Regions from separate parts of the Virgibacillus xinjiangensis genome, predicted to be linked through region 3. Evidence: predicted binding sites of a transcription regulator. Region 3 holds the regulator's gene; each other region holds the start of a gene.

Region 1 (3,282 bases), on a different contig from region 3:
GGTTTCGTATCTTATTATGCAACTGGTGTCGCCGGACTGACGGTTGTAGTAGTCAGTGCTGTCATCGGGTTGAGCAGAGTATTCGATGCTATTACAGATCCGATTATCGGCTACATCATCGATAAAACGGAGTCGAAATTCGGTAAATTCAAGCCGCTAATGCTGCTTGGAAATCTAATTCTCGCCAGCTCGGTACTCATTATGTATAATGTCACGCATTCCTTACCGCAAGCCATGCAGCTGCCTTTCTTCATTATGATGTATGCCATCTATATTATTGGATATACATTCCAAACTGCCTGTACGAAAGCGGCCCAAACCGTTTTGACCAACGATCCGAAACAGCGTCCATTGTTCAGTATTTTTGATGCCACCTATAATATCGGGGTATTTACAGGCGGGCAGATTTTTGTTGCCTCCTATCTGGTGGGCAAACACGGTGACTTTACCATGTCCTTGTTCACCGAATTGAATACCTACGCAATTGTTACAGCAGGTATCTTTACCATTCTGGCTGTGATCGCCATCAATAACAGGGATAGAAAAGAGTATTATGGACTCGCTGATGCCACCGTCCAAACCAGATTCCGTGACTACTGGCCGATCCTTAAAGGAAACAGGCCGATGCAAATGTTGGTCATCGCAGCGTCTACGGACAAAATTGCTGGTATGGTTCTCAGGCAGCCTGCCGTCTACATTATGTTTTTCGGAATCATGATCGGTGATTACGCACTCAGTGGAACCATTTCTTTGATTACCATTGTTCCAACGCTTTTGATTACATTCCTCGGAGTTAAAATTGCAACAAAAACAGGTTTAAAAAGTGCACTGGTGAAAGCAACATGGCTTGGGATCATCACAGCTTCCCTGCTGATTGTATTCTTCCTGCTCATTGAACCTACAACAATTTCTCTTGAGAACATCGGTTTGACTACCTTGATTTTCCTTCTCCTCTATGCAATATTGAGAGGTATTGAAAGCTTGACACCTGCGATCGTCATTCCAATGATTGCAGATGTATCCGACTATGAGACCTATAAGACAGGACGCTACGTACCAGGAATGCTCGGAACCATCTTCTCCTTCATCGATAAGGCGATGTCTTCCTTGGCACCGGCACTTGTAGGTATTACTGTAGGATTCATAGGGTATGAAAATGAATTCCCACAATTAGGAGAAGCTTTGACCACTCCATTACTGATCGCAACGATGGTATTGATGTTCGGTATTCCAATTGTCGGCTGGATCATTACCCTTACTGCCATGCACTTCTATCATTTAGATGATAAGAAAATGAAAGAAGTGCAGACAGAAATTGCAGCAGTCAAAGAAAAAATGAAAGAAGAAGGTACAACGGCTATATAAGGTGAATGATACTCCCCTTCCGAGGGGGGTATTCTTTTTGTCCAAAAAGATGGGGCAATGACCCGCGGCAATGGCTCATCCGCGGACAGGGTTATTCTATATATACATCCAGCACCTGGTCGGCCATGATTTTTCCTTGTCCTTCCAGTTGGATACAGTTGTCGAGAGGATTTATTCGGGAGATTTTTCCCTTTGCCGTCAAGTAATCCCGGCCATTATAATACTTGATCTCCACAGGAAGGCTGTCATGAGCGGCCATCTGCAATACCCTGTTGATTTCTGTCAGCTTCTGTTCATCCAAAATGGGCATTGGCCTGGCCTCCCTATCCTCCCACATATCTTTCAACATCTGGATATGCTCAGGAAGCATCAGAGAGGTCCACTTCATATTTCCGCGATCATTTACTTTTCCCATTATGCTCCCACCTTTCTTCGGACTGGGTAGGCCGATAGAATCCGGTCCAATTTGAATTTGCGCACCTCTTTTTTGGTATAGCAATAAGCGAGAACATACTCCCCCTCCACTTTTACTACTCGGATGATCCGCTGGGAAATTTGGCCGTTTCCAGATAGATAAATCATCTCCAGCTTCTGTGTGCCACCCGAAATACGTGTAAATAATTCTTTCATGGATGCCCCTCCTTCAAGAACTGTTGTTCCGAACCTTTGTTCTTATCATAACACGAACGAAAAATTTTATGCAACGTAAATCTCTGTCATATTGAAGCGCTAAATGTGTGGCTAAAACATCAAGTGTGGCGGGAGATAGAGGCTGAATAACCAATTATTTGTCTAGTTTTATCACTTGTCTACTTTCGTAGAACAGTGACTTCTTTTGTGGAAACCATTGATTCCGTTAGAAAAGGTTGCCATAATGAATTTGTTGGGCCACCAAATAAATAAATCTGTACGATTGAAAATGTAGAGGGGAAAAATATAATGGACCAAATAATAGAACCAGTGGAGCCTGAACTACCCATGGCCATCCTAATGAAAAAAGAAGAAATGATAGAACTTGGACTGAGATATGGTTTAGCCAATGAAAAAACAATTGAATGCAGCCAGCAGCTGGATGATCTCCTGAACAAATTCACACATGGAGAGATTCGGTAAAGACCGACACATAATAGAAGCAAAAGAAGAAATCCCTGAGGCAATAGCGATGCATCAGGGATTTCTTTAGTTTCGCTCGATGGACGTTCACAGGCATGCAGCCCCTTAGAGATGGGTATAGTTCTCTACTAGGAAAGGAGGAACCGTCCATGAATCAGAAACGAGACGAAAAAAATCTCCCAGATCATTCTGCTTCCTATTGGAGAAAAGATAAAATATCAAAGATTTTTCCACCTCTAAAAGAAAATATCAAAGCCGACACCACTATTATCGGCGGCGGCATGACCGGCATTCTTGCAGCTTATATGCTGGCACGTGAAGGGAAAAATGTTGTATTACTGGAAGGCTCTTCCCTTCTCGACGGAACCACCGGCTTCACCACAGCTAAAGTAACCGCCCAGCACGACGTGATGTACAGCCAGTTGATTGAGATGCATGGAGAAGAACAGGCTGGCTTTTATTATGATGCACAAGTGGAGGCTATGGATGAAATCAGGGCGATCATCGATAGACATGAGATTGATTGTGATTTTAAGTATCAAGATGCCATCCTCCATGCAGGCACAGGCCAAGGAAAGCGAATGCTGAAGAAAGAGAAACATGCTTATGATATGATCGGCATCAAAGGTGAGCTGACCGATCAGACCTCTCTTCCCTTTCATACCGAGAAGGCATTGATCATGAAAGATCAGGCACATTTTCATCCGGTGAAATTCTTAGAAGCGATCGTCAAGGAAGTTGAAAAGAGCGGTGGCCGTATCTATGAAAATACCACTGCCCTCTCGACTGAAAGCAGTGATGAGG
Region 2 (3,282 bases), on a different contig from region 3:
TTTCTGCTGCCCTGATTCTATTGGTGGAAATGGGCATGGCCCCAGCATGGGTAGTTATCCTGATCATCAGCAGAGAATTTGCAGTTACAGGTCTACGTTTGGTTGCAGCTGGAGAAGGGTTAGTACTTGCAGCTAGCAGCATGGGGAAACTAAAAACGGTTACCCAGATTGTAGCGATCTCAGCATTACTGCTCCATAACTTTCCTTTTTCCTATATTGGACTGCCGTTTGATATCATCATGCTCTATGCTGCACTGTTCTTCACCGTCTATTCTGGTGTGGACTATTTTATAAAAAATTGGCATGTAATGAGGGATTCTAAATGACGAAACCGTTGAAAGCTGAAATCATTGCCGTTGGTACTGAATTGCTGCTTGGGCAGATTGCCAACACCAATGCCCAATGGCTCTCTAAGCAGTTTGCCGCAACAGGAATAAATGTCTATCAGCATGCAGTGGTAGGGGACAATCTGGATAGAGTAACAGCGGTTTTCGCGGGCGCACAGAAAAGGTCTGATATAATCCTGGTTACTGGAGGGTTGGGGCCGACAGAAGATGATCTGACAAGAGAAGCTTTCCAAAAAATCAGCGGCTTGCAAATGGTAGAACATGCTTCTTCGATGAAAAAAATAGAAACTTTCTTTAAAGAAAGACAAATGGATATGACACCAAACAATCGAAAACAGGCCCGTGTTTTTGCTGGGGCAAAGGTATTGGAAAATAAAGCGGGAATGGCTCCGGGCATGATCGTCGAGCATGCAGGCAGAACCTGGATTTTTCTCCCGGGGGTTCCCCGGGAAATGAAATGGTTGACGGAACATGCTGTGTTGCCTTATTTACAGCAAGTGAAAGGAATGAAGGGGGTCATCAAGTCAGCGGTCCTCAAGTTCATTGGAATTGGTGAATCCTTGCTGGAAGATAAAGTCAGCAGTTTGATTCAGGCTCAGAGCAATCCCACTATTGCCCCTTTGGCACAAGAGGAGGGAGTCGTCATCCGCCTTACTGCCAAAGCAGATACCATGGAGGAAGCAGATGAGCTTATAGAGGAAACAAAACAGCAGATACTAGCAAAAGTTGGAAAGCATTTTGTGGGAATGGATGAGGACTCCATAGAAGAGCAGGTGGTGTCGCTGCTGAAAGAAAAACATAAACAGATAGCTGCTGCTGAAAGCCTCACTGGCGGAATGTTCACAGAGAGGCTTGTCTCTGTAGAGGGGGCTTCCAAGGTGTGTGCCGGCGGGATTGTATCCTATACTGAGGAAGTCAAGAAAAATGTGCTTGGAGTTTCTGAAAAAACAATCCGGGAAAATGGGACTGTCAGCAGGGAATGTGCCATGGAAATGGCTGAAAGAGTCCGCCAGAAACTAGGAGCGGATATAGGAATCAGCTTTACTGGCGTTGCCGGGCCAGAAGAGGTGGAGGGCCATCCTGCGGGAACCGTTTTTATTGCCATCATGCCTAGGGACGGTATGGTTTCAGTTGAAAAGTTCACCCTCCATGGGACGAGGAACTCTATTAGAAAAAAAGCTGTTCTCAAAGGTTTGCAACTTATTTTTGAGGCATTGAATTGATTTTTTGCTGATTCCGGATGCTGTAAAGTAATTTCTTAGACTGTTTCATGTGTCTATTATTCTATTTCTTATCGGAAAGAGGCCCGGAAATAGGAGAACATTTATTCGTTTTTTCTTGGCAAATCTATTAAAACCATGTATGATAGGAATAGATGATTAAAGGAGGCAACCATATTGAGTGATAAAAAACAAGCTTTAGATATGGCTTTGAGACAAATAGAGAAGCAGTTCGGCAAAGGGTCCATCATGAAGATGAGTGAACAGGGAGAACAGAAGATAGCAACCATTCCAAGCGGGTCACTCGCGTTGGACGTAGCACTGGGAATCGGCGGCTATCCGAGAGGAAGAGTAGTAGAAATTTACGGACCGGAGTCTTCCGGTAAAACGACTGTAGCACTCCATGCGATTGCAGAAGCACAGCAAAAGGGCGGGCAAGCTGCTTTTATCGATGCTGAGCATGCTCTTGATCCAACTTATGCAAGGGCTCTAGGTGTAGATGTGGATGAACTCCTGCTTTCACAGCCGGACACCGGGGAACAAGCACTGGAAATTGCGGAAGCGCTCGTACGTAGCGGGGCTGTAGATATCATTGTTGTCGACTCTGTTGCAGCACTTGTTCCTAAAGCAGAGATTGAAGGAGAGATGGGGGATGCCCATGTCGGTCTTCAAGCGCGCCTCATGTCTCAGGCACTAAGAAAGCTTTCTGGTGCCATCAACAAATCGAAGGCGACAGCGATTTTTATCAATCAGATTCGTGAAAAAGTCGGCGTGATGTTCGGCAATCCAGAAACCACTCCGGGTGGACGGGCGCTGAAATTCTATTCTTCTGTCAGGTTGGAAGTGCGCCGTGCTGAAAGTTTGAAACAGGGTAACGATATGGTCGGAAACAAAGCAAGAATCAAAGTGGTTAAAAACAAAGTGGCTCCACCATTCAAACAAGCTGAAGTCGATATCATGTACGGTGAAGGCATTTCCAAAGAAGGTGAAGTGCTGGATATCGGTTCCGATCTTGATATCGTCCAAAAAAGCGGTGCATGGTATTCCTATAACGAGGAAAGGTTAGGCCAGGGCCGGGAAAATGCCAAGCAGTTCTTGAAAGAAAATGAAGATATCATGTCAGAAATACAAACAGCAATCCGAGCTCATCACAGTCTGGACGAGTCGGCCGAGGAGACGGAAGAGGCTGGTCAGGAAAGTTTTGACGTGTAATCTTGTTAATGGTCATATAATCGTTATAGCAAAACCTCTGCTAGAGTTAAGCAGAGGTTTTCTGTATTTACCAGAAATAATCCCTACATTAATAATTGTTACGTTTTCTTGACATTACTTCAGGAGACAATTAAAATTAGATTGTATAATTTTATAATTTTTATTATAAGATGTATTATTTTCTATGCCCTTGAACTTGGTATATGCCGACAATATGAAGGTACAATTTTATAGCAATAGGAGGTGAAATCGTGGACATTATAATCTTAGTCATCTCCATTTTGCTTGCTCTAATCGTCGGTATTGTTGTTGGTTATCTGGTTCGTAGATCTATTGCAGAAGCTAAAATTTCAAGTGCTGAAGATTTGGCAAAACAAATCGTTGATGAAGCACACAGAAATGCAGACGCCTCCAAAAAAGAGGCACTTCTTGAAGCGAAGGACGAGATTCACCAGTTGCGTCAAAAGACGGATGATGAACTCCGTGAACGCCGGCTGGAAGTA
Region 3 (3,282 bases):
GAGCTTCAGCCATAGCCATTCCAACTGACATTGCTATCCCTTGCCCAAGTGGCCCTGTAGTTGCTTCCACACCGTCGGTATGATGTACTTCCGGATGTCCTGGTGTTTTGGAATCCCACTGACGGAAATTCTTCAGATCATCCATTGTCACGTTATAACCCGAAAGGTGAAGCAGGCTGTATAGAAGCATGGAACCATGGCCTGCAGATAAAACAAAGCGGTCTCTATTGAACCACTTGGAATTTTTAGGATTATGGTTCATAAAGTCTGTCCACAATGTATAAGCCATTGGGGCAGCGCCCATAGGCAAACCCGGGTGTCCGGAGTTTGCATTCTCGATCGCGTCGATCGACAATGTACGAATGGTGTTGATTGATTTCTGTTCAATTGCGTTTGCCATTTAAAATCTCCTTTACTCTTTCTGTCTGATAAGTTTGTCACATATACATTCTATAATGAAACATTTCACATAACAAGTCTGAGTTCTGCTCCTATGGAAACGTAAAATTAAATTTAGTGCTTTTTATTCCTGTCTTGAAGATCCCTTACTTTTTGAGGAGTTACATCGTTCCCATCAGGATCCATGACTGTCATCGATTTGAACTGGTTTTTAAACGACCTGCGGACATTTTTCAAGTATTCTTCCCGAAGCTGTTTCTGTTCCTCTTTTTCCGTTTCCGTCAATCCGTCTTTCTTTGATTTTTTGGAAAGCTCATTGATCCGCTCAATTTTTCCTTTTGATAACATGGTCTATAACCTCCTTGGCTGTCCTGTCCAACAAACTAAAAGAGCAGGGACAGTCTCGTCCTTGCTCTTCATCTTATCTTTCCATATGGACATTATCAAGTATTTTGATACTCCTTGTATCTACGGTGTACCGTCGCTTTCGAGACAGGGTAACCCAAGTTATTCAAGGTCCTGGCAATTTCTTCAAACGTAAGTTTATTCTGTCTCAACCGTACTACTTCTTCTATTGGGAAATCGACTCTCTCCCTGCCTGGGGCATTATTGCGGTTGGAAAGGTTATCTGCTGGGTTGAAGCCGTTGCTGACCGCCTTTTTCATTCCTCTCTTAATTTTGGTATTATGGATTTTACGTTGATATTCCTCTACGATTCCTACAATTTGGAGAACCATGGAATCGGACTCGGAAAGTTCCAATTCTCCATCGTGGATTGCGGTATAAACTGGAACCTTGAGTTTTTGCAGCTGATGGAACAAAGCGATTTTGGTATTTCCCCGGCCGAGCCTTGTCTCATCCTGTATTAGAAGACAGTCAGCTTTTCCTTCTGTAAAATAATCCAGCATTTCAAATACCCCGTCCCGGTCAATATCATAACCGCTCTTCTGTTCTTCTATGGTGGCAACCACTTCAAAACCGAAATTCACAGCAAGATCATTAAGTTCCTTCCTCTGCCTTGCGAGTGATGTTTCCTGTTCGGTTTTATTCGTACTTACTCTACAATACACGATAGCTTTCATTGGACAAAACCCCTTGTGTTAATCTCAGCTGGTTATCATAGCAAAATAAAGAAACCCCAACATTAATATAAAAGTAATTATATAAAATGCATCGGTCTTTGTTATTTTACCAAACATTCAGCATTCCTCCCACTAAAATATAAGAACTATTGTTCGCATACAAATCATGTTAATACGAACATACGGTCCTGTCAACCGTTTTTTCGAACTAACGTTTGCATTAGCTAGTACCGAATGGTAAACTATCACTAGTAAATTCTATGTGCGAGGTGTTTGATAGATGACTAAGCTTTCAAAAAGGCAGCAAATGATCCTTGATTATATAAAAGAACAAGTCGGCGATAAAGGTTATCCACCTTCCGTCCGAGAAATCGCTGAAGCAGTCGGACTGGCTTCCAGCTCCACGGTACACGGGCATTTATCCAGATTGGAGAGCAAGGGCTTCATCAGGAGGGATCCTACAAAACCGCGTGCTATAGAAGTCTTGAATCTGGAAGAGGAAAACAATATTCCAAGAGAAGAAGTTCGGTATGCCCCAGTCATAGGTAAAGTTACAGCAGGCTTGCCTATAACTGCCGTGGAAAATATCGAAGAGTTCATTCCTCTCCCTGATTCCACTGCAGGTACGGATGATAATCTATTTATTCTAGTAATTGATGGGGAAAGTATGATAGAAGCTGGAATACTTGATGGGGACATGGTCATCGTAAAGCAGCAGAACACTGCTCAGAACAGTGATATAGTGGTAGCGATGACCGAGGAGAATGAAGCGACAGTAAAACGGTTTTTCAAAGAGAAGGATCATATCCGTCTTCAGCCGGAGAATGCTACCATGGAACCTCTCATCTATGACAATGTGACGATACTTGGAAAGGTAATAGGTCTCTACAGGAATATCCATTAAAAAAGCTGCCATGTGGCAGCTTTTTTAATGTTCCTTGCCCATATACATGCTAGAATTGGACTGCTAATTTCGAGCAAACATTTCCTATACAATATAATTTTGTCTTCGTTTTGCAGATGCCCCTCGCGGTACATACAAATTAAAAAGAACTTCCATTCATGAGCCGCTTTCCCATACTTAATCTGCTGATTGGTCTATAGGCAAGCGGTAAGGCAGCGGGTTTTGATCCCTGATTCGCTGGTTCAAGCCCAGCTAGACCAGCCACCCCCACCATAGTTGGTCCAATAAGGTACAACACTGCCAAGTAAACCCGGACAGTGTCGTACCTTATTTTTCATATCGCGTGCACACCCCATTAAACAGAGAATATACTGGCAAGGAATCACAACTATAACATTAGGGATGTGGAGACATGATACAGCTGCCCGGACTGGATTTTGAATCAGCATTCAATTGGGCTTCCGATCCCATTGAACATACGATTCTTAACCAAATGCATAGCCAGCCTGTCGTTTATTCCTACCAATCTATTGATGGATTACAGTTTGAATTAAAGTTGCGCAAAAATATCATAAGGAGTGCCAAAGCACTGAATGAGAGTGAAGCAAAATTTGAAACCTTTAAAAACTCCCGCTGTAACCCCGATTTTTGGCATCGTACAAATGTTGGAGGGTTCCGTTTAAGACAGGATGTTTCGCCAGCTGATGGTATCTTGGATATATACAAAAACAGCTCTTTGTATGGCTTTGAATGTGCTACAGCTATATTGATCATCTATTACCATGCTGTACTGGAGTCCATCGGAGAAAGATTGTTTAATCAATATTTTCAACAGCTATATTTATACAGCTGGCATCATGATACAGATCTGGGTATCCAACGAATTCAGACAGAATA

What was found. The regulator LexA, encoded in region 3, represses DNA repair genes until DNA is damaged. The targets are predictions, from matches to a motif close to CGAACATATGTTCG.
Region 1: the regulator LexA is predicted to act here: its motif matches at 2,025-2,038, upstream of ACFOGI_RS09700 (WYL domain-containing protein).
Region 2: the regulator LexA is predicted to act here: its motif matches at 1,665-1,678, upstream of recA (recombinase RecA).

What each region holds. Positions count from the first base shown of each region.
Region 1 is NZ_JBHRSA010000041.1:67,192-70,473, forward strand. It holds gene ACFOGI_RS09690 (MFS transporter) at 1-1,365, shown strand, start outside; gene ACFOGI_RS09695 (YolD-like family protein) at 1,457-1,780, opposite strand; gene ACFOGI_RS09700 (WYL domain-containing protein) at 1,780-1,995, opposite strand; gene ACFOGI_RS09705 (aspartyl-phosphate phosphatase Spo0E family protein) at 2,305-2,478, shown strand; gene ACFOGI_RS09710 (FAD-dependent oxidoreductase) at 2,628-3,282, shown strand, end outside.
Region 2 is NZ_JBHRSA010000030.1:19,449-22,730, reverse strand. It holds gene pgsA (CDP-diacylglycerol--glycerol-3-phosphate 3-phosphatidyltransferase) at 1-326, shown strand, start outside; gene ACFOGI_RS07070 (competence/damage-inducible protein A) at 323-1,570, shown strand; gene recA (recombinase RecA) at 1,745-2,779, shown strand; gene rny (ribonuclease Y) at 3,031-3,282, shown strand, end outside.
Region 3 is NZ_JBHRSA010000004.1:19,726-23,007, reverse strand. It holds gene tkt (transketolase) at 1-400, opposite strand, end outside; gene ACFOGI_RS01060 (DUF896 domain-containing protein) at 514-747, opposite strand; gene ACFOGI_RS01055 (YneB family resolvase-like protein) at 843-1,481, opposite strand; gene lexA (transcriptional repressor LexA) at 1,762-2,385, shown strand; tRNA gene ACFOGI_RS01045 (tRNA-Gln) at 2,576-2,649, shown strand; gene ACFOGI_RS01040 (protein-glutamine gamma-glutamyltransferase) at 2,798-3,282, shown strand, end outside.